3 regions of the Mesorhizobium sp. C399B genome follow, and region 3 is predicted to be linked to each of the others. Evidence: riboswitches for the same ligand, from Rfam matches in the RefSeq annotation. Region 3 holds a riboswitch; each other region holds the start of a gene.
The links. Region 3 has a riboswitch for thiamine pyrophosphate ahead of NLY36_RS27565 (YkoF family thiamine/hydroxymethylpyrimidine-binding protein). Riboswitches for the same ligand answer to the same signal wherever they lie in the genome.
Positions count from the first base shown of each region.

Region 1: linked by a shared signal. The riboswitch ahead of thiB (thiamine ABC transporter substrate binding subunit) and the one ahead of NLY36_RS27565 (YkoF family thiamine/hydroxymethylpyrimidine-binding protein) in region 3 are both predicted to bind thiamine pyrophosphate.
Region 2: linked by a shared signal. The riboswitch ahead of thiC (phosphomethylpyrimidine synthase ThiC) and the one ahead of NLY36_RS27565 (YkoF family thiamine/hydroxymethylpyrimidine-binding protein) in region 3 are both predicted to bind thiamine pyrophosphate.

Region 1 is NZ_CP100472.1:2,727,570-2,735,316, forward strand. It holds gene NLY36_RS13005 (M48 family metalloprotease) at 1-1,388, opposite strand, end outside; gene thiQ (thiamine ABC transporter ATP-binding protein) at 1,719-2,483, opposite strand; gene thiP (thiamine/thiamine pyrophosphate ABC transporter permease) at 2,480-4,078, opposite strand; gene thiB (thiamine ABC transporter substrate binding subunit) at 4,299-5,306, opposite strand; TPP riboswitch at 5,350-5,464, opposite strand; gene NLY36_RS13025 (thiamine diphosphokinase) at 5,626-6,285, shown strand; gene NLY36_RS13030 (ABC-F family ATP-binding cassette domain-containing protein) at 6,287-7,747, shown strand, end outside.
Region 2 is NZ_CP100472.1:4,544,519-4,552,265, forward strand. It holds gene NLY36_RS21645 (hypothetical protein) at 1-445, shown strand, start outside; gene NLY36_RS21650 (hypothetical protein) at 552-725, shown strand; gene NLY36_RS21655 (hydroxymethylpyrimidine/phosphomethylpyrimidine kinase) at 747-1,508, opposite strand; gene NLY36_RS21660 (thiamine phosphate synthase) at 1,499-2,104, opposite strand; gene NLY36_RS21665 (thiazole synthase) at 2,101-2,874, opposite strand; gene thiS (sulfur carrier protein ThiS) at 2,876-3,073, opposite strand; gene thiO (glycine oxidase ThiO) at 3,042-4,043, opposite strand; gene thiC (phosphomethylpyrimidine synthase ThiC) at 4,040-5,875, opposite strand; TPP riboswitch at 5,979-6,095, opposite strand; gene NLY36_RS21685 (ATP-grasp domain-containing protein) at 6,319-7,623, opposite strand.
Region 3 is NZ_CP100472.1:5,783,581-5,791,327, reverse strand. It holds gene NLY36_RS27575 (ABC transporter ATP-binding protein) at 1-381, opposite strand, end outside; gene NLY36_RS27570 (ABC transporter permease) at 378-1,220, opposite strand; gene NLY36_RS27565 (YkoF family thiamine/hydroxymethylpyrimidine-binding protein) at 1,476-2,084, opposite strand; TPP riboswitch at 2,075-2,187, opposite strand; gene NLY36_RS27560 (GSU2403 family nucleotidyltransferase fold protein) at 2,440-2,787, shown strand; gene NLY36_RS27555 (hypothetical protein) at 3,053-3,304, shown strand; gene NLY36_RS27550 (DUF2934 domain-containing protein) at 3,461-3,700, opposite strand; gene NLY36_RS27545 (hypothetical protein) at 3,793-4,008, opposite strand; gene NLY36_RS27540 (DUF1236 domain-containing protein) at 4,107-4,436, opposite strand; gene NLY36_RS27535 (hypothetical protein) at 4,779-5,081, opposite strand; gene NLY36_RS27530 (hypothetical protein) at 5,243-5,569, shown strand; gene NLY36_RS27525 (hypothetical protein) at 5,710-5,940, shown strand; gene NLY36_RS27520 (hypothetical protein) at 5,961-6,182, opposite strand; gene NLY36_RS27515 (heme-copper oxidase family protein) at 6,449-6,856, opposite strand; gene NLY36_RS27510 (hypothetical protein) at 7,010-7,246, opposite strand; gene dinB (DNA polymerase IV) at 7,480-7,747, shown strand, end outside.

The DNA of each region.
Region 1 (7,747 bases), 3.1 Mb from region 3:
TTGACCTTGTCGCCGGCCGAAACCGAGGCGCCCGGCGACATCGCGTTGAGCACGCGGAACAGATCGAGCTTGCGGTCGACGCCGACCATCTGCGCCGAAAGTGTGCCCATCGTCTGCCCGGCCTGTACCGTGACGACGCGGATATGCAGCGGCTTCAGTGCCGCTTTCTCGGCGGGGCTGAGCACGCGGAACGAACCGCTGACCGAGCGTGCCACCGGATCGAGTGTCGTGCTGGCCGAGGGGGCCGCTGTCAAAAGCCGGTAGACCTGACCGCCGGCGCGGATCACCGCAATGTCGAACTGCCAGCCATCGGCGCCGGCGTGCGCGGTCGCCGCCTGGTTGCCGTCGATCGTCTCCTGGCGCACACTGGTCTCGTCGAGACCGGCCACCCAGCCGCTTCTGATGTAGTCGGTCAGCGCACGATCCTTGTCGATCGACACACCGTCGAAGCGGATCGCCATGTCGCCGGGACCGGTCGCCGTCACTGCCGCCGCCGAATTGTCGATGATGAAGCCGTCGGGCACCGTGAACGATACGCCGAGGCCCGGATGCAGGAAGGTCTGGCCGCGCACATAGCCCTCTTCCGGCGTGTCGCCATAGAGCAGGCCGTCTATCCCGGCCAGGAAGGAATCGCGGTCGCGGGTGCCGATGCCCGGCGCGCCGAACTGGCGGGCGTGGCGCTGCGCCAGATCAATTCGCTGCGGCGTGTTGGGGTGCGTGGCCAGGAAGTCGAGGCTGGCGTCGGTGGCGCCGCTGATCGAGCGGAAATCGGTATAGGCCGACATCGACTGCAGGAAACGCCCGGCGGCATAGGGATCGTAACCGGCCTCGCCGATCGACTTGATGCCGATGGCGTCTGCCTCCAGCTCCTGGTTGCGCGAGAACTGCGCCAGCCTCAGCTTGCCGCGGATCAATGCCTGCTTGGCGGTCGGGCTGTCGCCCAGCACATCGGAGACCACCTTGGTCGCCAGGCCTTCCTCGGCCTCGAGCTGCTGGCGCTGCAAGCCGTGATTGGCGGTGACGTGGCCCATCTCATGCGCGATGACGGCGGCGAGTTCAGCCGAATCATTGGCCAGCGCCAGCAGGCCGCGGGTGACGTAGAGATAGCCGCCCGGCAGCGCGAAAGCGTTGACGTTGGGCGAATTGAGGATGGTGATGCGATAGGTCTGGGTCGGATTGGCCGACACCACGGTCAGGCTGCCGACAACCTTGGCCACCATGCGCTCGAGCTTGGGATCGGAATATTCGCCGCCATAGGTGGCAAGGATGCGCGGATGTTGCGCCTTCGCCAGTTCGGCAAGCTTGCTGTTGGCGGCGACATTGTCGACCGTGATCGGCTTGTCGGAAGGCTGGAAGCCGGATTCCTGCACTTCGGGAGGCGTGAACATCTGGCAGCTGGCCAGCGCCACGGCAAGGCCGGCCAGCGCGAGGAAGCGCACCAGCGGTCTGCGTTTCAAAGTGTCAGTGCCGGTCGGCAGCACGGCGTTCCTTCAGCTCTCGGCGCATGATTTGGACCGGGGTCCGCGCCAGCGAAAAATCGGTTTTCGTTGGCAATCCTGCACACATCAAAAAACCTACAGCGTTTACGCATCCGGCCGGGTGCGGCGCTGTAGGGGCAAATCACGGCTCGTGCCGGACCAGTACTAAGCGGACCTAGCCACATCGACTGGACCATGGCAAGCAAGCGCCACATCACCTGTAGCCGGTTTGGTCGTAAATTATGTCCGCTTCCGGGCAATATCGCGTGATCCGCCCGAACTTGCGCCGATATAGCGCCGAAACGCTTCAGGGCCAGTGCCGTCGAAAAAATCGGCGGCAGGTCCCGTCGCGGCAACCCTGCCATTGTCCAGAAAAACCATCTGCTCGCCGATACGGCGAGCGTCTTCCGGCTGATGCGTGACGAACAGCACCGTCATCGCCCGCTCGGCATGAACGCCGGCCACCAGGTCGAGCATGTCGTCGCGCAGTGCTGGCCCGAGCGAAGCGAACGGCTCGTCGAGCAGCAGCACTGGCCGGTCGCGCACCAGAACGCGGGCGAGCGCCACGCGCTGCCTTTCGCCGCCGGAGAGTTCGCGGGGCAGGCGCATTTCCTTGCCGGCCAGGCCGACGCGGTCAAGCGCCTCGGCGATTGCGGCGCGATCGGCGTCGGTCAGGTTGAGCGATGGCGAGCGGCCGAGCCCGACATTCTTCTCCACCGAGAGATGAGCAAACAGATTGTTTTCCTGGAATACCATCGATACCGGCCGCGCCGAAGGCGGCTCGGCGCCGACATCGGCGGCGCCGATCAGCACACGACCGGACTCCGGCGTCTCGAAACCAGCCACCAGATTGAGCAAGGTCGATTTGCCCGAACCACTTGCCCCCATGATGGCGGTGATCTTAGATGTATCGAATTCGACATCGAACAGGAATGACGTTTCGCCATAGCTGAACGAGACCTTGTCCAGCCGGACAGTCGTGCCTTTGTCCACAGCGGACGTCACGATCTCTCTCCCCGTCCCAGCCAGTCTGCCGCGACCACCAATGCAAGGCAGACCGCCCCGAGCAGCAAAGCCAGCCCGGCAGCATCGGCCGTGCGATAGCTGCCCATGCGCGCCAGCAGGAGATAGGGCAAGGTCTGCACCGAATCGCTGCCGAACAGCGCGATGACGCCGAGATCGCCGAGCGACAGCGCCACGGCGAAGGCAAAGCCGGTGGCCAGCGGCCGCCGGAGCGATGGCCAGTCGACCAGAAGCAGCCGGTTCCAGCCCGCAATGCCAAGCTGCGCGCACAGCTTTTCGTGGCGCTCGCTGGCCGCATCATAGGCCGGGCGCATCGCGCGGATGGCAAAGGGCATCGCCATCACCGCGTTGACGGTGACGACCATGACCGGCGCGATGGCAAAGACATCGCTGACCGTGCGCAGCAGGAGAAACCAGCCGGCGCCGATGACAATGGGCGGCACGACGAGGACGAAGCCGGCGCCGGTGTCGGTGGCATGTTCGAGCAATGAACGGGCACTGGACCGGCGGCGCAGGGACAGTGCCCGCCGAGCCATGATCAGCGACAGCGACAGCGCCACCGAAAGTAGCGCCGCCGAGAGGGCGAGACCGGCGCTGGTCAGGGTCGCCTGACGCACGGCACTCTCGCCCGCCAGCCGGCCGAGATCGGCGCCGAGGCCGGACGCGACGGTGGCCGCCATTGGTCCGGCGACGAACAGCAAGGCGAGGACGATCAGGACGGCGTTGAACGCTGTTTCTGCTTTGCCGGCCAAGTGATAGCGGCGCGGCGCGACAGGCAAATTGGCGTCGCCGGTCACATTGGCGCCGAGCCGCGTCAGCGCCAGCATGACGGCAAAAGTCAGCGCGATCTGCAGCACCGTCAGCGTCACCGCTCGCGCCGGATCGAAGTCGAAACGCAGCGCCTGATAGATGGCGACTTCCAGCGTCGTCGCCGCCGGCCCGCCGCCGAGGATCAGCACTATGGTGAAGGAGGTGATGCAAAGCATGAAGACAAGCCCGGCGACGCCCGGCAGCGCGGCGCGCAGCACCGGCCACTCGATCAGCCGGAAGGCTGGCCTCGCCCCCATGCCGAGCTGGCTCGCCAGCCGCCATTGATCGGCCGGCACCGTTCCCAGCGCTTCGAGGAACAGCCGGGTGGCCAGCGGCAGGTTGAAGAAGACGTGGGCGACGAGGATGCCCGGCAGCCCATAGATGTCGGGCCAGCTCTGGCCACCGATCGCGGCGAAATAACCGGCGCGGCCATAGAGCGCCAGTATGCCCAGCGCTGCGACAATCGCCGGCAAGGCAAGGGGCACAGTAAACAGCTGCAGGATGAAGCCGCGTCCGAAGAAGCGCGGATGCCGCGACAGCGCCCGGGCGACGAACAGCGCCGGTACGGCGGAAAGCAGCATCGAGAGCGCAGCCTGCCAGAGCGTGAAGCGGACAACGCGCAGGAGATAGAGGTCAAAGGCGGACGCGGCGCCGGAAAGGTCGTGCGCGCCTTCGCGGATAAGGCCGGCGAAGGCGCCACCGATCAGCAGCGCGATTGCCGCAAGCGCGACAATGCCGGCCGTGATGCGGGGGTCAGAGCGTTGCACTCTTTACCGGGCGTCGCGTTCCTTCGCGCCCCCCTCTGTCCTGCCGGACATCTCCCCCACGAGGGGGGAGATTGGCGGTTTTAGCGCTCCGCTCATTCCTGCAGCTTCGGAGATTGGCGAAAGTCAACGTAAAGGCCAATCTCCCCCCTCGTGGGGGAGATGTCCGGCAGGACAGAGGGGGGCGCCGTAGAGCACTCATCTTTTGACTATACAGCCAAATCTACTTGCTCATCACCGCCAGCCATTCATCCACCCAGGCCTTGCGATTTGCCGCGACCTCTTCCGGGCTGAACAGCAAGGTCTTCGCCGGCTTGACCAGCCTATCAAAAGCCGGATTGAGCGGCTTGTCGGTTTTCCCGGCCGGGAACATCCAGTTGGTCTCCGGAATGACATCCTGGAATTTCGGCCCGGTCATGAAGGCCAGGAACTTCGCCGCCAGCGGGTTCTTCGCGCCCGTGGTGGTGATGCCGGCGACCTCGACCTGCAGATACTCGCCTTCCTCGAACGAGGCCGCCTGGTAGCGCCCGGTGTTCTCGGCCACCATGTGGTAGGCCGGCGACGTCGTATAGGAAAGCACCATCGGCGCCTCGCCCTTGGAGAACAGGCCATAGGCCTCGCTCCAGCCCGGCGTCACCGTCAGCACTTTGCCCTTGAGTTTCGCCCAGGCTTCCGGCGCCTTGTCGCCATAGACCGACTTGACCCACAGCAGCAGGCCGAGGCCCGGCGTCGACGTCCTCGGATCCTGGATGACGATCTTGTCGGCGGCATCGCCCTCGACCAGTTCCTTCAGGCTCTTCGGCGGGCTCTTCAGCTTTTCGGTGTCGTAGACGACGGCGAAATAACCATAATCGTAGGGCACGAAAGTGTCGTCGCTCCAGCCGCCCGGCACGTTGTTTTCAGCCACCGCGCCATGTGGGACAAACAGGCCGGAAGCCTTGGCTTCCGCGGTGAGGTTGGTGTCGAGACCAAGCACGATATCGGCCTTGGTCGAGGCACCTTCGAGCTTGACGCGGTTGAGAAGTGCGACGCCGTCGGCGACCGAGACGAAGTCGACGCTGCAGCCACACTCGGCCTCGAATTCCTTCTTCACCTGGGGGCCTGGACCCCAGTCGGCAGTGAAACTCTCATAGGTATAGATCGTGAGTTTTTCCTGCGCGCACGCAGGGCTTGCCAGTAGCGAAACAGCAAGCCCCAGCGCTGGGACAAGACGGGACAAAAAAATGCGCATCGGCGCCTCCTTCATTCGTGTTGAAAGGAATTGAGGCGTCGGGCTGTCCGAAGCGTCTAATCCCTCCGCCGGTACAAACCGGATCAGGTTCAGCGGGTTGGCGAGACTGCCTCTCAGCCGGTCCGCGAAGATCGCGTCCGGCACCCCGTTAGAGCGTTTCGACACATAGGCCCGGCCAAGGTGCCACGCAAGCGGAAGTTTGCCCGAGCATGATCCCGGAAAGTGGAACCGTTTCCGGAAAAAGATCATGCTCCAACAAAGAGTGACGGTGCCGCTCGGCCTTCCGTTTCGTCGGCGGGGCTGGTAAGGGCCAGCGGATATGAGCACATTCACCATCTTGCTTGGCGGCGATCTCGTCCGCACGCCGCGGCTCGACCGCCAGGTCGCGGGCACGCGCGTCATCGCCGCCGACGCCGGCATCGGTCATGCCCGCCTGATCGGCCTGATGCCGGAGCTGTGGGTCGGCGATTTCGATTCTGTGCCGGCGGACCTGCCTGCCGATCTCGCCGCCGTGCCGCGGGAGGTGTTTCCTCCCGAAAAGGACAAGACCGATGGCGAACTGGCGATCGCGGCGGCATTGGAACGCGGCGCCACCAGCCTGGTGCTGGCCGGCGCTTTCGGCGGCAAGCGCGCCGACCACGCCTTCCTCCATCTGGCGCTCAGCCTGCGGCTGGCCGAGGCCGGCACAAAAGTGCTGTTGACCAGCGGAGCGCAGGAAGGCGCCCCTCTGCTGCATGGCAAGGCCGGCTTCGACTATGCCGACGGAACGCTGTTTTCGGTGCTCGGCTTTTCCGATCTTTCGGGCCTCACCGTGTCCGGCGCGAAGTGGCCGCTCGACCATGTCGAGGTCTTGTTCGGCTCGTCGCTGACCATCTCGAACGAGGTCAAGTCCAACACGACCGGGGGCGGCCTCGAAATCGCGCTCGGCCATGGCCGCGCGCTGCTGCTCGCCCACCCCTACCCCTTGCCTGAAAGCTGACATGGCCCCGCCCCTTCTCAACCTCGACGGCATAAGACTGACCTTTGGCGGCACGCCGCTGCTCGATGGCGCCGAACTGACGGCGTCCGCCGGTGACAAGATCGCGCTCGTCGGCCGCAACGGCTCCGGCAAGTCGACGCTCCTGAAGATTGCTGCTGGTCTGATCGAGCCGCAAGACGGCGAGGTCTTCCGCCAGCCTTCGTCAACGGTGCGCTATCTCCCGCAAATGCCCGACATGGACGGCTTTGCCAATGTGCGCGCCTATGTCGAGGCGGGGCTTGGGCCTGCCGACGATCCCTACCGCGCCACATATCTGATGGAGCATCTCGGCCTCGCCGGCACGGAGAACCCCAACGATCTCTCCGGCGGCGAGGCGCGCCGCGCAGCACTTGCCCGCGTCATGGCGCCCGAACCCGATATTCTGCTGCTTGATGAGCCGACGAACCATCTCGATTTGTCGGTCATCGAATGGCTGGAAGAAGAGCTTGTCCGGACGTCTTCGGCGCTGATCGTCATCTCGCACGACCGTCGCTTCCTCGAACGCGTCTCGCGCGCCACTGTCTGGCTCGACCGTGGCCAGACCCGCCGCCTCGACAAGGGCTTTGGCCATTTCGAGGAATGGCGCGACCTTGTGCTGGAAGAGGAAGAGCGCGAACAGCACAAGCTCGGCCGCCAGATCGTGCGCGAGGAGCATTGGCTGCGCTATGGCGTGACGGCTCGCCGCAAACGCAACATGCGCCGCCTGGGCGAACTGCAGACCATGCGCCAGCGTTTTCGCGGCCATCGCGGCGCCGAGGGCTCGGCGACCATGGTGGCCAGCGACGCCGCCGAATCCGGCAAGCTGGTGATCGAGGCCAAGAACATCGAGAAGAGTTTTGGCGACCTGACCGTGGTCAAGGGCTTCTCGACCCGCATCCAGCGCGGCGATCGCGTCGGCCTTGTCGGGCCGAACGGCGCCGGCAAGACGACGCTGTTGAAGATGCTCACCGGCGAGATGAAGCCCGATGCCGGCTCGGTGCGGCTCGGCACCAATCTGGAAATCGCCACGCTCGACCAGAAGCGCGAGGCGGTCGATCCGGCCGAGACCCTGGCGCAGTATCTCACGGACGGGCGCGGCGAAAACCTCGTCATCAATGGCGAGCAGCGCCATGTCGTGTCCTACATGAAGGATTTCCTGTTCAAGCCGGAACAGGCGCGCACCCCGGTGCGCGAGCTGTCCGGCGGCGAACGGGCGCGGCTGCTCCTGGCGCGTGTTCTGGCGCGGCCGGCCAACCTTCTGGTGCTCGACGAGCCGACCAACGATCTCGACATGGAGACGCTGGAACTGTTGCAGGAACTTGTCGCCGGCTTTGCCGGCACGGTCATCCTGGTCAGCCACGACCGCGACTTCCTCGACCGCACCGTCACCAGCATCATCGCCCCGGACGGAGGCGGCCGCTGGATCGAATATGCCGGTGGCTAT
Region 2 (7,747 bases), 1.2 Mb from region 3:
CGTCAAAAATATCGGCAGAACGTTGGCCAAAGGCGTATGGATAACTGCCAAATTTGTGGCTTTTCACGACCGCCGGGATACTCTTCTGACCGAAATGTATGCCCAGAGTAAGCATATGTCGAAGAACCTCGGGGCCAGCATTTTCCCCGGCAAAAGCACCTACCAAGTCCACCATATTACTATCGAGAAATCCATAACGGACGCCATTTCGGCGAATTTCCAGCGAGACGTCTGGGAAGAGAAGACGCCAACGCCATTGCGTTTGGCAATCTGCGTCCATTATTGGCTGGTCGTATCCGATGAGCGCCATCAAACCGGGGGTGTTATCGACCTTGTCAGAGCGGACATGCCGGGCAACATGGGCTACGGCCCCGGATACGGGGACACACCGGCGGACGAACTTCGTTTCCAAAAGGGAATCGACGGGGACTTCAACGCCGATTGAACCGCAGAGCGCCGCTCCCAGGAAAGCGCCAATCATCAACATGGCGCACCTACCCGCCCATCGGGTTTGGTGCGTTTGCTACATAAGACCGCACAAGTGCATCCCCATGCCTGACTGGCAGTGCGCTTCGCCGCAGGAAGAGTCCCGTTACTTTCCCGGCCTGGCAGGGCAGCTTGTCTCGGCGCCGCTGAATTCCGATCTGCAAAGCGGCCTCATCCCGTCACGCCCTGTGAAAAAAGGGCAGGAGGGCTACGGCTTCCATTTCAGCGTCAGCCGCTGAACGCTTGAGCCGGCTCTACGGCTATTCGGCTGGGGTTTTCCGAAGCTTTTCTAACACAAAGAGCTTGCCCTGGCGCACGGCGTACTCGATTGATTGCGCCTTCGCCAGATGTGCCGCAATCGAGCTGGCCAGCATGCAGCCCGTCCCGCGCATCGATGCGGCAAGACGCGGCGTGTCAAAGCGGACTGGTTCGTGATCGGGGCGCAACAGAATATCGGTTGATTGCGGTCCCGTTGCATGGCCGCCCTTGATCAGCAGAGCCCGCGCGCCGGCCGCCAGCAATTCTTGGCCTTGCCACACTACGCCGTCCTCATCCACTGCCCGCTCCGAGCCAACAAGGAGTGCCAGCTCGAAGAGATTGGGGGTGACCAGACGGCAAAATGGCATCAGATCCCATTTCAGGGCGGCGATGGCGCCGGCTTCCAGGAGCGCCCGGCCTGACGTCGACGCCAGCACCGGGTCGAGCACTGCCGGGACCTGCGGATTTTCGCGCAGCACTCCGGCAACCGCAATGACGATCTCGACCGTGGCGAGCATCCCGATCTTGATGGCCGCCACTTTGTTGGCCTGCAACCCCGCACGCATCTGACCGGCCACCAGACCGGGTTGCATAGAGTGGATTTCCATGACCGCATGGTGCGTCTGCACCGTTAGCGCGGTGACAGCAAGGCAGGTGCGCACGCCAATGGAAGAGATCGTCTCGATATCCCGTGCTATTCCGGCTCCGCCGCTGGAGTCCGAACCGCCGACCACGAGCACATGCGGTTCCCGCCCTAGCGCCATGGCTTTGTCTTTTCGATCCATTGCCGCGTGCGCGCTTCGGGATCGGCATTCAACGTGATGTCGGTCACCACTGCCGCGCTGTCTGCGCCAACCTCGAAAACGCCGTCGAGCCGATCAGGGTTGAGGCCGCCAACGGCGACCAACGGGATCGGCGCGACCCGGCGCTTCCATTCGCCGATCCGTTCGAGCCCTTGCGGCGCCCACTTCATCTTCTTCAGGATGGTGGGATAGATGGGGCCGAGTGCGATATAGTCGGGCTCGGCAGCGATGGCCGTTTCCAGTTCGAGATGATCGTGCGTGGAAAGCCCGAGCTTCAATCCGGCGTACTTAATCGCCAGCAGGTCGGCCGCGGCCAAATCCTCTTGGCCGAGATGGACAAAGTCGCAGCCTTCCTCAATTGCGAGCCGCCAATAGTCGTTGACGATCAGTTGGCAACCATGGACCGCGCAGACGCCGTTCGCGCGGCGGATTTCCGTCCGCAGCGTGGCCTCGTCCCTATCCTTGATGCGCAGCTGCACCAGCTTGACGCCGAGCGGCACCAGCCGTTCGATGCAGGCAGCGCTGTCGACGATCAGGTAGAAGGGATCGAGCTTCATGAAAATACTGCCCTGCCGATGGTCGGTGTCGATGGCATGGCGACGTCGCGCGGTTCGAGCATTCCCGAGCTGAAAGCTTCACGACCGGCCTCGACCGCCTTGCCGAACGCGCGCGCCATGCCGACCGGATCGACCGCCTTGGCAACCGCGGTGTTCAGGAGAACGGCATCAAAGCCGAGTTCCATGACAGTCGCCGCGTGTGACGGCCGCCCAAGCCCTGCATCCACAATCAGAGGTACCTCAGGGAAATGTGCGCGCATCGAGCGCAGCGCCGGAATGTTGACCGGCCCGAGGGCGGAACCGATCGGTGCACACCAGGGCATCAAGACCTTGCAGCCCGCCTCCAGCAGCCGCTCGGCGACGACAAGGTCATCTGTGGTATAGGGGAATACAGCAAAACCGTCCTCGCACAGGATGCGGGCGGCTTCGACCAGACCGAAAACATCCGGCTGCAGCGTGTCATGGTTGCCGATCACTTCGAGCTTGATCCAGCTCGTGCCGAAGACTTCTCGCGCCATCTTCGCGGTCGTGACAGCTTCCTTGACGGAGTGGCAGCCAGCAGTGTTGGGCAGGATTTTGACGCCGAGCGATCGGATCAACGACCAGAATTTTTCGCCGGCCCTGCCGCCTGCCATCTCACGGCGCAACGAGACGGTCACCACCGCCGTGCCCGATGCCCTGACCGCATCGGCAAGGATGGCCGGCGAAGGATATTGAGCCGTGCCGAGAAGCAGTCGGGAGGGAAGCGTCGTTCCAAGAAGGTCGAACATGCTAGCCTCCCTGCATGGGCGAGAGGATTTCTATCCGGTCGCCGTCGTTCAATTGGAATTCCGCCCGGTTGGCTTTGTGCACGAGGTCGTTGTTGACGGCCGTCGCCAGCCAATCGCCCTCGTAGTCAAGCGCGGCAAGCAGCCCGGCCAGCGTGGTGGCGGCAACCTCATGCGCTTCGCCGTTGACCATCAGTTTCATGAGCAAGCTCCTTGGTTCTGTCTTGACTGAAAACCAGGTCGGCAGCCTGGCGCGCCATGGCGGGAGCCAGGAGAAAACCGTGACGATAGAGCCCGTTGATCGCGATGATTTCACCGTTCGTTTCGACGCGCGGCAAATTGTCGGGAAAGGCTGGGCGGACGCCGACACCGGTTTCAACGATCTCGGCCTCGCCAAAGGCCGGGTGGAGGGCATAGGCGGTACCCAGAAGCTCCATCATGGAGCGCGCCGTGATTGGTCCGGCGGACTGGCTTTCAATCATCGTCGCACCAACCATGAAACGGTGATCGGTGCGCGGCACGGCATAAAGCGGAAAGCGCGGATGCAGCAAACGGACCGGCCGCGACAGCGAGACATCAGGCGTACGAAGAATCAGCATTTCGCCGCGAACGCCACGCAACCTGTCATAGGCCGCTGCCATTCCCATGCAGTCTATCTGACGGGCGAAACCCGAAACAGGCCGGGCGTCGGCGCCGAAGCGGAACTCGACCCCCGTGGCCGCGAGCTTGTCATGAAGTGCCGCCATCGCCTGGCGTGGGTCGAGGTGAGCCTCGTCGGGGAAGAGCAATCCACGCCGGAAGCGGCCGGCGAGGTCGGGTTCCAGGAGCGCAATTTCATCTTCCTCGACACGCCGATAGCCCGTCGTGCGGCTGGCGAACCGGTCGAGCTCGCCCGCATCGCGCGGCGCGGCCAAGACCAGCGTTCCCCGTCGTGCTACCAAGCCTGGCGTTGCGGCGTCCCACCAGTCGGCGGCGTCGCTTCCGAGATCCAGCACCGGCTGCTCGGCGCTTTCACGCTCGCACCACGGCGCCAACATGCCACCGGCGAACCACGACGCATTGCCCCCAAGGGCAGGCCTTGTCTCGGCAACGGTAACCGCCGCGCCGCGTGCGGCGAACTCGAAGGCGGCGGTGAGGCCAGCAACGCCCGCTCCTTTGACCAAGACCTTCATGATGGCTCACGTGGCTGAGGTATGAGCGGTGCGCCGGTCTCGTCCGCCGGCAGGTAGAGATCACCGCCCTCGCGGTATTTCGCCGCCATCGCCGCCATGCCCTCTTTCTGCGCCTCGGCACGGATGTCGTGAGAGATACGCATCGAGCAGAATTTCGGTCCGCACATCGAGCAGAAATGCGCCACCTTGTGCGCTTCCTTGGGCAAAGTCTGGTCGTGGAAGGACCGCGCCGTTTCCGGATCGAGCGACAGGTTGAACTGGTCCTCCCAGCGGAACTCGAAGCGCGCGCGGGAAAGCGCATCATCCCTGACTTTCGCTGCCGGATGGCCCTTCGCCAGGTCGGCGGCGTGGGCGGCGATCTTGTAGGTGATCACGCCGATCTTGACGTCGTTGCGATCGGGAAGGCCGAGATGCTCCTTGGGCGTGACGTAGCAGAGCATGGCGGTGCCGAACCAGCCGATCATCGCGGCGCCAATGCCTGAGGTGATGTGGTCATAGCCCGGCGCGATGTCGGTCGTCAGCGGTCCAAGCGTATAGAACGGCGCCTCGCCGCAGACGGCGAGTTGCTTGTCCATGTTCGCCTTGATTTTGTGCATCGGCACGTGGCCAGGCCCCTCGATCATCACCTGGCAATCCTTCGCCCAGGCGATCTGCGTCAACTCGCCGAGCGTCTCCAACTCGGCGAACTGCGCCGCGTCGTTGGCATCGGCGATCGAGCCCGGACGAAGGCCGTCGCCGAGCGAAAAGGATACGTCGTAGGCTCTGGCGATGTCGCAGATTTCCGCGAAATGCTCGTAGAGGAAGCTTTCCCGGTGATGGTGCAGGCACCACTTGGCCATGATCGACCCGCCGCGCGAGACGATACCCGTGACCCGGTCGACGGTCAGCGGGATATAATGCAGCCGCACGCCGGCGTGGATGGTGAAATAGTCGACGCCCTGCTCGGCCTGTTCGATCAGCGTGTCGCGGTACACCTCCCAGGTCAGATCCTCGGCAATGCCGCCAACCTTCTCGAGCGCCTGGTAGAGTGGCACCGTGCCGATCGGCACCGGTGCGTTGCGCACGATCCAGTCCCGGATGTTGTGAATGTTGCGGCCGGTCGACAGGTCCATCACCGTATCGGCGCCCCAGCGAATCGCCCAGACCATCTTTTCAACCTCCTCGGCCATCGAGGAGGTGACAGCGGAGTTGCCGATATTGGCGTTGATCTTCACCAGGAAATTGCGGCCGATGATCATCGGCTCGCTTTCGGGATGGTTGATGTTGGCGGGAATGATCGCCCGTCCGCGCGCCACCTCGTCGCGGACGAATTCGGGCGTGACGAAATCGGGCAGCATCGCGCCGAAAGCCTCGCCGTCGCGCTCAACCTTGCCGTGCAGGATCTCGCGACCAAGGTTCTCGCGGATGGCGACGAACTCCATTTCGGGTGTGATGATGCCGGCGCGTGCATAGGCAAGCTGCGTCACCGCCTTGCCTGCTTTGGCTCTGAGCGGTCGGTGGCGGATGGGAAATTCTGGCGTCAGGCGTTCGCCCGTCGCGAATCCGTTGTCCTCCGGCCGGACGTGGCGGCCGTCACAGTCCTGGACATCGCCGCGCGCCAAGATCCATTCGTGGCGAAGCCGGGCCAGGCCTTTTTGGATGCTGGTTTCGACAGCCGGATCGGTATAGGAGCCCGACGGGTCGTAGACGGTGACGGGCGGTTCGCCGGCTGTCGGATGGACGGAGATTTCGCGCATCGGCACCCGGATCTGCGGGTGGATGGCACCGGGCTTGTGGATCTTACGCGAAGCAGGCAGCGGTCCCGTTGAGACGGCTGGGGTGAGGGCATTCATCTTGAGGCTCCTTTGCTCATGCATTGGAGACCCAGTTCTGTGCCGGAAGGATGAAAAGACGCTTCTGTCGACCTGCCGAAACAGGACCTCGGGCGTGAACTCCCGCAGAGCGCTTGCACCGTCCCTACGCCAGTATGAACTGGATCAGGTTCAACGGGTCACTGCGCCGCGAAAGCCAGCAGTATCTCAGCCCCTTGCCGGGACTCCCCTGGTGAATGCCTCAAGTTGAACGGGCCGGGGTTGTCTTGTCAAGCGCGTGTTCGTCCTGCGGCGGCGGTGGGCGGCAATCAAATTGGGGCCAAATTGGGCCGACGGCCTCGCCACGGGTCGCGGAGAAGTTCCGCGGGAGATAGGGCAGGTGTGGCCAAAGCTGCATTTGCCTCGTCAAACTTGATGTGACATTGACGTAGACGGAACTGCTGCGTTTCAAGGATCTTAAGCCGTCAATGCCTGATCGGAACAGAACTGGTGGGACGCCCGAACGCCCCACAAACATCGTGCTCTCGATCACCTCCTATTGTCGCCGGAAAAGGGGTGATCGACCAATCGATCAAGGCGACCGCTCGCTGAAGGGCGCCCTCGGTTTCAGCACGGCTGGGTGAAGTGGCAATGACATGTCCAATCCAGTCTCGGAAATCCCCCTTCCTGACGATCGGTGTCTTGGGTTCAACATTCAATTTGACCTCGGCCACACCGGATATAGCAGCTGCCTGAGTGTCGCCACCAATCCAGTCCAGGGTGCCATCTTGATCAGGAAGCAGGAATCGCGCGGCCGCGGTATGCGAATGCTTTTTGCGCAGATCCCATTCCTCGCCAATGACAAGCTTGATGTGCTCGGCGACGAGGTCGACACCGTAAGCTAACTGGACCAGTTGAGGGTCGGGCGCGCCACTAAGACGCGGATTGACTTCAATGACAACTGGACCGCGTTTCGTGCACCGGAGTTCAACGTTAGTTGGCCCCCAGCCAAGGCCGAGAGCCCGCAAACAGCTCAGCGAAACATCGGCGATGCGCTCACGCTCCTGATCGGTTAGCAGGGCCGGATACGTCACCTCACGTATGACGAAATGGGGGAGGGGACCAAAGTCATTGGCGCAAATCGCAACGACCTCATTCCCCATAACATTAATGCTATAGAACGGGCCCTGTGCGAATTCTTCGACGAGTATTTTCGGTGTAGACCGCCATATGTGCTTTCCGCCCAATAGATAAGTCGTATGTTCGGCTACGTCTTCGAGGCTGCGGCACAATCGGACACCGATGCTGCCGCTGCCTACTGCCGGCTTAAGAATCACGGGCAGGCCGATCTCTGCAGCCGAGCTTTCTACCTCCGCCGCATTCGTTGCCAACCGATAGGCCGGTATTGGAACGCCGGCCTGCGCGAGGAGTTGGCGTTGCTTGAATTTGTCGCAGCTTCGTTCAATCGATTCAGGGTTCGGTCCCGGTAGATCGAAATGCCGGCAAAGCTTGCCAACTGTCGCATAGATCGATTCATGGTCCCCGGCAAAGCCAGTAATGCCAGCAATGTCGTGGGTAGCACGCAGCCGCGAACATTCGCGGACCAACGCTTCGAGATTGCCAGTGTCGACACGGATTGCCTCAACGTTTTCCGCCGAAAGATAGTCGTACCGAGGTGGATCAGCCGTCAGAGTAATTGGATGAAGACCAAGACACTGAGCCGCTTGGACGTATAGCTGACCAGTACCCCTATGGCCTTCGACCAATATGAGCGCTCTTCTTCTTACCATTGCTGTTAATCCCGATGTTGCGTGCTGGCGGCGGTCCGAGGGTACCGGCGTCACTTTTATGGCCGTGCCGGACCTCAGACTCGCGGTGCCGTACCATTGTCAACGACTGACGCTTGTAAAAATC
Region 3 (7,747 bases):
CTCGGCCGGCCAGGCGCGCTCGAAACCGGCAAGGCCGAACTCAGCGAACAACGGCGCGACGCGTTCGCGCGCCGCCTTGCGGCCAAGACCCTGCACTTCCAGCCCCAGCGTCACATTGTCGATGACGCGCCGCCACGGCATCAGCGCGTCGCGCTGCGGCATGAAGGCGAAGGGGCTGCCCTGCAATGGCGCGCCGTCGAAGCGCATGTCGCCCTCGCCTTTCAGCGCGCCGGTCAGCAACTGGAACAGCGTCGACTTGCCGGCGCCGGAAGGGCCGAGGATGGAGACGAACTCGCCGGCCGCGACATGAAGCGAAATGCCGGCGAGCACCTCAAGCGCGCCGAAGTTCTTCCTGATGTCCCGGAGTTCGAGCCGCGTCATTGACGGTTCTCTTCTGCAGCTTCAACCTTGCCGTCGCGGCTTTCGCTCCCTGCATTCTCCCAAGGCATGGCGAAGCGCTGGACGAGCACCGCAATGGCGAACAAGACAAGCGTGAGCGCGGCGCTGACGGCGACCGCGGCGAGCACCAGATCGGGCCGAAAGTTGTTCTTGGCATTGAGCATGTAGATGCCCAGCCCCTTCGCCGCCCCCGCATATTCGGCGAAGATCGCGCCGACGACGGCGTAGGTGATGGAGATGCGCAGCCCGGCGAAGAAATAGGGCAGCGCCGAAGGCAGGCGCGCCAGCCAGAAGATGCGCCAGCGCCCTGCCCCCATGGTGGCGAGCATCTGCGAAATCGCCTTGCTGGTCGCGGCAAAACCCTCGACCAGCGCCACCATCATCGGGAAGAAGGTAACGAGCGCCACAAGCAAGATTTTTGGCATCAGCCCGAAGCCGAACCACAGTACGATGAGCGGCGCAATCGCGACCAGCGGCAAGGTCTGGCTGACAATCAGCAGCGGAAACAGCGCGCGGCGCAGCGGGGCCAAGAAATCGACCACCGCCGAAAGCACGAAGGCAGCGACCAACGAGCAGGCGAAGCCGGCTGATGTGGCGCGGATGGTGGGCAGCGTGTTGTCGGCAAGGGCAGCGCGATGCTCCCAGGCCTGCTGCAGCACGCGCGACGGCGCCGGCAGCATGGTGGGCGCAGCGCCACCATAGCGGGCGTAGAGCTCCCACGCCGCGAGGAGCAGGGCGGAGGCGCAGGCGGCGGGGATGGTCTTGGCGATGGCTGCGGCTAATCTCCCCCCTCGAGGGGGAGATGTCGCCGAAGGCGACAGAGGGGGTCGTCTCGCATAGAGCGCCCACGCCTTGCCGATGCGAAAAGGACGTCGGCGCTCCACGCGCTGGGACCCCCTCTGGCCTGCCGGCCATCTCCTGCTCGAGGGGGGAGATTCGTGGGCATCGCGGTCTTCGCCAATCGCCAATGGCTCCCCTCCTCTCTGTGCTGAGGGGTCAGAGGCATCTCCTCCACGCAATGGGTCAGATAAACCAGCCACGGCAATATCCTCAAGGAACGACGCTTGAGCCGCGGCTCAGACGGCGCTCGGGCTGTTCGCCGAGATCGTGATGTCGAGGGTGACGTGGCCGGCGCCGGGGCCGAAGCGGCAGAAGGCCTCGTTGAGCGTGGCAAACACCGCACCGGCATCGCCACGCAATTTGGTGCAGAAGTTCTTTGAGCGCTCAAAGACGCCGGACTGTTTCAGGAAATCGATGCAGCCGTAGATCTCGTCCATATGGTCGCCCGTGCCCATAACGTAGAGCGAGAACTGCGCCGCCACCGGCTGGCCGGTCGACGGCGTGGCCTGGACAGCGCGGATCGCGGCGATCTTGCGCTCGTCCAGCGGAATGGCGGGGCCGCCGGTCTCGTCGGAGCGGCAGATCGGATCGTCGGGCTCGCCCGGACAGCCGCGCGAGACCGCCGCCGAAAGCACGCAGTGCTTGCCGCTTTTGGCCGCCGCGACGAACAGGTCGCGCATGGCGGGAAACAGCACCTCGGGCGGCCCGACCATAAGGGTCGAGATGTCATCGGTTTCGATCCGCAGCCGGTCGCGCCAGGGATCGAGCGCGCCGAGCGCGCCGAGGATGACGCCGACGAAATCGTCGGTCATGGGATAAAGGGAAATCTGTGCGCCTGAAAACATCGCCCGCCTCGCTCCGCTGGTATTATCCAGATCAGCTTTAGGGTCCGAAGGCTTGCCGCCCTCATCTCAGCCCCGACGATACGGAGCACCCCTGTGGATGGGCGGGTTAAAGCACCGTTCGCGGCATTGGGGAAGCCGTTTGTTGAGGCACTGCGGGAAAGTGTTTTGGGCCAGACGTGCCGGGCGCCCGGGCGTTAACAGACGACTCGTCAGTTCGTTGCGTTATAACGTATCCACGAACTTCTTATAACTGCGTTGAAATTCAAGCTGATAAACGTAATTATAAGAAAACGGCAGAGACTCCGCGCAGCCCTTACGGTTTCTGGATTTCCTTATCCGCGACCCCATCCGGACTGTGCTCCTGCATCGCTCGGGCTTGCCTGTGCTGGTCCCCTCGCCCCAGCGCTACGCCATCCACAAGCTGATCGTCGCCTCGCGACGCGGGCCGAGCGCTGGCGCCAAGCGGGAGAAGGATCTCCATCAAGCGCGCCTGCTGACCCAAGCGCTCGAAGCCACGCGTCGCCAGGACGACCTTGCCTTCGCCTTCATGGAAGCGTGGGAGAAGGGCGAAAACTGGCGCGAGACGATCCGGGGCGGCTTGAACCTGTTCGACGCCGCCACGAGGGAAAACAGTCACACCATCCTGGGGAAATCCCTCCGCGAAATTGGTGCGACTCCTGAAGGATTCACGATGCGGGATTAGCTGAAGCGACCGCTGCTATATTCATTTCCATCGTCCCAACCGTACGAAATTGGCTTGACGCTTATTCGTACATAAAGTACGATATCTCTTTTCGCAGAGAGGAATGTCCTTGAGCACAGCGAACCATGTTGCCTTCGCCGATCTCTCTCGGCCTTTGCTGTCACCCCCGTCGTTGCCGCCGCCTTTGTTGCCGCCGCCTTTATTGCCGCCCCCTTTGTTGCCCTTGTCATTCGATCAGTGCGAACGCCTCGCCGGGGCTTGGCGAATGGCCAGCCAAGACATCGCCGACGACATCCGCTTCATCCGCCAATATCTGAAAGTCGTTGCCGAGAAGGACGAGAGGCTGTCGACCGGCACCCTTGTTCACAGCCGCGCCTATGTCGAGGCCTGCGCCGGCTGGCTGCCACAGACTGTAACGCGCTATCTGCGCCACCTGCGCCAGATCACCGAATGCGAACTGACCATGACAGCTGCCGGCATTCGCTTTGCGCTGTCGAGTTATGCCTGGGAGGCATGAGGGCGCCTGTCGCCAAACACAAGGAATTGCGCTGCCCGTCGCAGGCGCAATTCGTCAGGTTGAGAGGCTCGGGCGCGCCTGAACGGCGGGCGCCAAGGATGGCCCCGGCCAGCGAATTCCGGCCTTGCTTTATTTCGACTGGCCTTATTTCTGGCCTTATTTCGATTTGGCTTTGCCGGACTTTGCGGCGGCAGGCTTCGCCGCCTTTGGCTTGGCGGCTGCCTTGGCGGGCTTGGCGTCAGCTTTCTTCGCCGCCTTTTTGGGCTTGGCGACCGCGCCATCGACTTCAGCCGTGGCCTGCTCCCAGTGTTCCTGATGCGCGCCTTCAGGCCGGCCGGCCTTTTCCCAGATCTCGTGCGCGCGCTGGCGAATGCGGTCCTGTTTGTCGTCCGTCACTTAAGCCTCCGTGGTTGGGTCCGGTCGGTTGGTCCAGATTCCACGAAAACATTAGCCGAAAATTCGACCGGCGTCTTGAGTGACGAGACATCTCAGCGCGGGTCGGAAATCACCGCAACGCCGAGCAGCGCCGCTTTCTTGACGATCAGCCCGGCGAGGTCGGCATCCGAACGATCGGTGCCGGTGCGCTCCCGCAGGAGCGCGATCGCTTCCTTCATCGATAACAGCGCCGTGTTGCGCTCGGCCAGCAACTTGTCGCAACACGCCGCAACATTGGCGGAGTTCGGGGTCTCGACATGCGGCAACATGGCAATTCTCCTTTCATCATGTTCGTCATTCGGCCCTGCCGCCCTTTTGGGAAGAACGACAGGGCCGTATCACCGATGAATGGTTAGGTTGTCGAGCGTTACTCGACCACCTCGACAATCCTGCGCGTGCTGGGGTCGACCAACACGGTATGGTTGTCGACGACGGCGTATCTGTACTGAACGTCGGGAACCTCCTGCAGCTCGACAGTGTCAGGCAAGGCAGTGCCGACATTCAATTCGACGCCGAGCAGATTGACCGAGGCAAGCGGATGTTTCTTTACGTATTGGTGCACGACCGTGCGCTGTTCCGGGGTGATGATCACCTGCTGCTGTGCCGGCTGCGTGACGATGACCTCGTCGGCGGCGGCAATGCCGATACCAGCGATCATGGCGAGCCCGGCGACGGCGGGAATAAGGATGGTTTTCATCTTCGTCTCCTGTCGTTGTTGGCGAGCTCCGCCGTGTTCCCGCATGAGGCGAAAACAGCGCAGATCGAGGTGGCGGGCTCCTGGAGGCAAACGCAGCCGGTACGGTCTTGTTCCGCAAGCGGAGACTAAATTGATCGGCTTCCGGTCATGCCAGCAGAACCCGCACCCGCAAGATTCGCATTGAAGCACAATCCCTCAGGAGACCTTCGACATGGACGATGCACGGCTCCAATTCCGGTGGCGATCGCGGCCGGCGCCGGCATTGATCCGGTGACCGCGTCGCGCCCGGCCAAGACCGGAACCGACCGCCTTCGTGCCACGCCGTGAAGTTTCAAGCAAAGGTCATTGCTTCGGCGGCTGCGCAGGCACCTCGCCAGGCTTGATCACCGGCGTCTTGCCCTGATCCGGCGGCGGCTGCGTCATACCCTGGTCACCACTGGGCGGCGGCTGCAGCACGCCGCCGCAGGGACCGAGCGTGCTGGACGATTCGCCACCGCCATTGGCGGCCGGCGGCTTCTGACCATCGTCCTGAGGCTGCGCCTGGCAAGGCGCGGCAGGGCCGTGCTGGTCGCTATTGTCCTGCGCGGCCGCCGGGTCGACCAGCGCCAAGAGCAGCACGCATGGGATGAGGGGGAAAGTCTTCATGGTCCAGCTCCTCTGGATTCATCACCTTGGCAAAGCAGACTAGTCCTTGGCAAAGCAGACTGGCGGCAATTGGTTCCACTGAAGCTGGAGTGGTTGCTGGAACCTGGCAGCCGGAAGTGAGTTCCACCTTCTCGACGCTAAGCCGCCCAGAGGAGGCAATCATGGAACGAAACAGAAAACCCAATGACGAGGTCGAGGCGCCACCGAGCAAAAACGATGCCCGCGACAGGATCGCCAATGATGAAGTGGAAGCGCCGACGCCGCGCCGGCAGGATTGGGATGCGCTGCGTGGCGCAACGGTCCTGCCCGACGGAGCAGATGAGGAAAGCCTGCCGGACACCACCGGTGTCGAGAAGGAAGGCGAACTGCCCGAGGAGGATGACGACAACCCCTACCAAGACAGTGACGATGCCTTGCCCGACGACGCCGAGGAAGCCGCCATTGGTCACGACCTGGCGAGGCGCGGCGGCCCGTTCGACGACGTGTAAGGCAGCGACCGCGGACTTTCGAGAGGTTTCCCGGGACGTCCACGCCGTCACCAGTTGGACCAAGTATGAGCTGAAGGCGATGCCGGAGCATCGCGATATTTCGAAGGATCCGGCTGGCCGGATCCTTCGTTTAAGGCGCCTTGGCGGTTTGGCTTAGCCCTTGTGGTCAAGGGCTGGACGGCGACAATCTCGGCACCTTCGACAGCCGAGAAGCAGCCGAGAAGCACGAACGCGAAGCCCAATATTTCAAGCGCCGTCGAGGCCGCTCGCCTGAAATCTTCAAAGTGCGCAAGAAATCCCCGCCGCGGGCGGTGCAGACACGCTCCGGCATCGCGGCGCTGCGAACCGGGCCATCGACCGCCGGCACTTGAGTGCCGACGGGCTCTGACCTTCAATTCGACCCGGGATCGCCGAGCGCCTCGGTGACGAAGGACGCCGCGATCAGGTCGTCGGCGTCGAGGCGTAGGGAGCCTTCGACACCTCCCATGATGGCTGCGACCTTCTGGAAGGTCTGCATCTCGTGTTCAGTAACGCTGGCGTCTCGCATCCTGGCTTTCAGATCGGCGATGCGTCGGCCCAGTGAGGCCGACGTTCCGATTTCTCTTTTCGACATGGTGGCCTGCTCCTCCCCCAACCCATGCTGTGGACGTACTCAAGTCTGCCTATATATAAGGCAGCGCGAATACAGTCGCCGCAACGCGCGATATCTGGGAAGGTTCCGGCGCCAAATAGTCACGAAATAATACGTGGTGGGACTCGGGTATGTTAAGCGCCGACGCGGCGATAGACACCGCAGCCAGCGGCTGCGGCCATCGGCCTGGCCAACCCGTGTCGCGGGTCGCGAATGCGGGTCGGACTTTGATCGCCGCGCGCGAACAGTCAGCGAGAGGCCGGAACCACGCCGGACACCGAGCGCGCCGTTTCGGGCGAAAACACCACGAAAGCAAAAACCAGAACGGCAGCGGCGATAATGAGCGAGCCGCCGGCGACGATCGGTTCAAGCGCCGGGTTTCCCTGCAGCATCACGTACAGCGCCGGCAGCATGATCACCAAGCCGAGAGTGTAGAGCCCGTAGTGGATCATGGCGACGCGACGCGCCGCCTTTTGCGGATTGAGCGCGTAGTAGCCGCCGAAGATGGCGCTCGTCACCCAACCGAGCAGATTGATATGCGCGTGCGCCGGAAAAGCGGCGTGGTCGCCCGAGATCGCCATCTGCAGGCCGGCCGCAATCCCCAACATCAGGAACAAGATGGCAGTTTTGAAAAAGAGTTCCGAAATCCTCGGCATGTCATTTCTCCCCCTATGCGGTCTGCGACCGCTTGCGTCCTGGAGAATACACCCACGCGCAGAAATTTTCCACGCCGCGCTTATGGGCCATGCCTGCACAGCTTTTTGCACGCTGTTCGACTTTTCTGGTTGCCGCAACCCGGCGCCGCCCCGCTACGGCGTCAGCAAGATGTCGGCGCCCGCTCGCTCGTCGAAAACCACCGCGCAGCCGCGCCCCAGCGCCACTGCCGACAGCGCGTTGGCCACCGTCTCGTCCGGCGATACGAAATCACCGGTCAGCACTCGCAACTCCTCCACCGCCCTGGCCATTGACACGCAGTGCCCGGCAACGCGATCGCTCGTGCAGGCGTCAATGACGCTGACGAGGTCGATCATCTCGAACTGGCCCATACCTGCCTCCACAAAAACAGCGTCCCGTCGCGGATATGAACGCCGAGGCGAGAGACAATGTTCCGCAGGTCCGATGCCCAGGCGGAGCACTCGACAGCCCGACCTGGAACGGGCCGGCCGGCGACAACCGCTTCGCTTGACAATAGGCCCTGTTTGTTCTCTATTTGTTCGGCAAAAACGCCTCTCACAACAGACGCGGCTAATGCTGCAACGCCGCAAAGGGAACGGTCGGGATGGAGCCCACCATCCTGCATGCGGATCTCGACGCCTTCTACGCCTCGGTCGAGCAGCTGCTCGACCCGGCGCTCAGGGGCAAGCCGATCGCCGTCGGCGGCGGCGTCGTGCTTGCCGCTTCCTACGAAGCCAGGGCTTTCGGCGTGCGCGGCGGCATGCCCGGACGACGCGCGCGCGAGCTTTGCCCCGGACTGATCTTCGTCGGCGGCCATTTCGCCGACTATCAGCGGCTGGGCCACGCCGCCATCAAGGTGCTCGACGATTTCA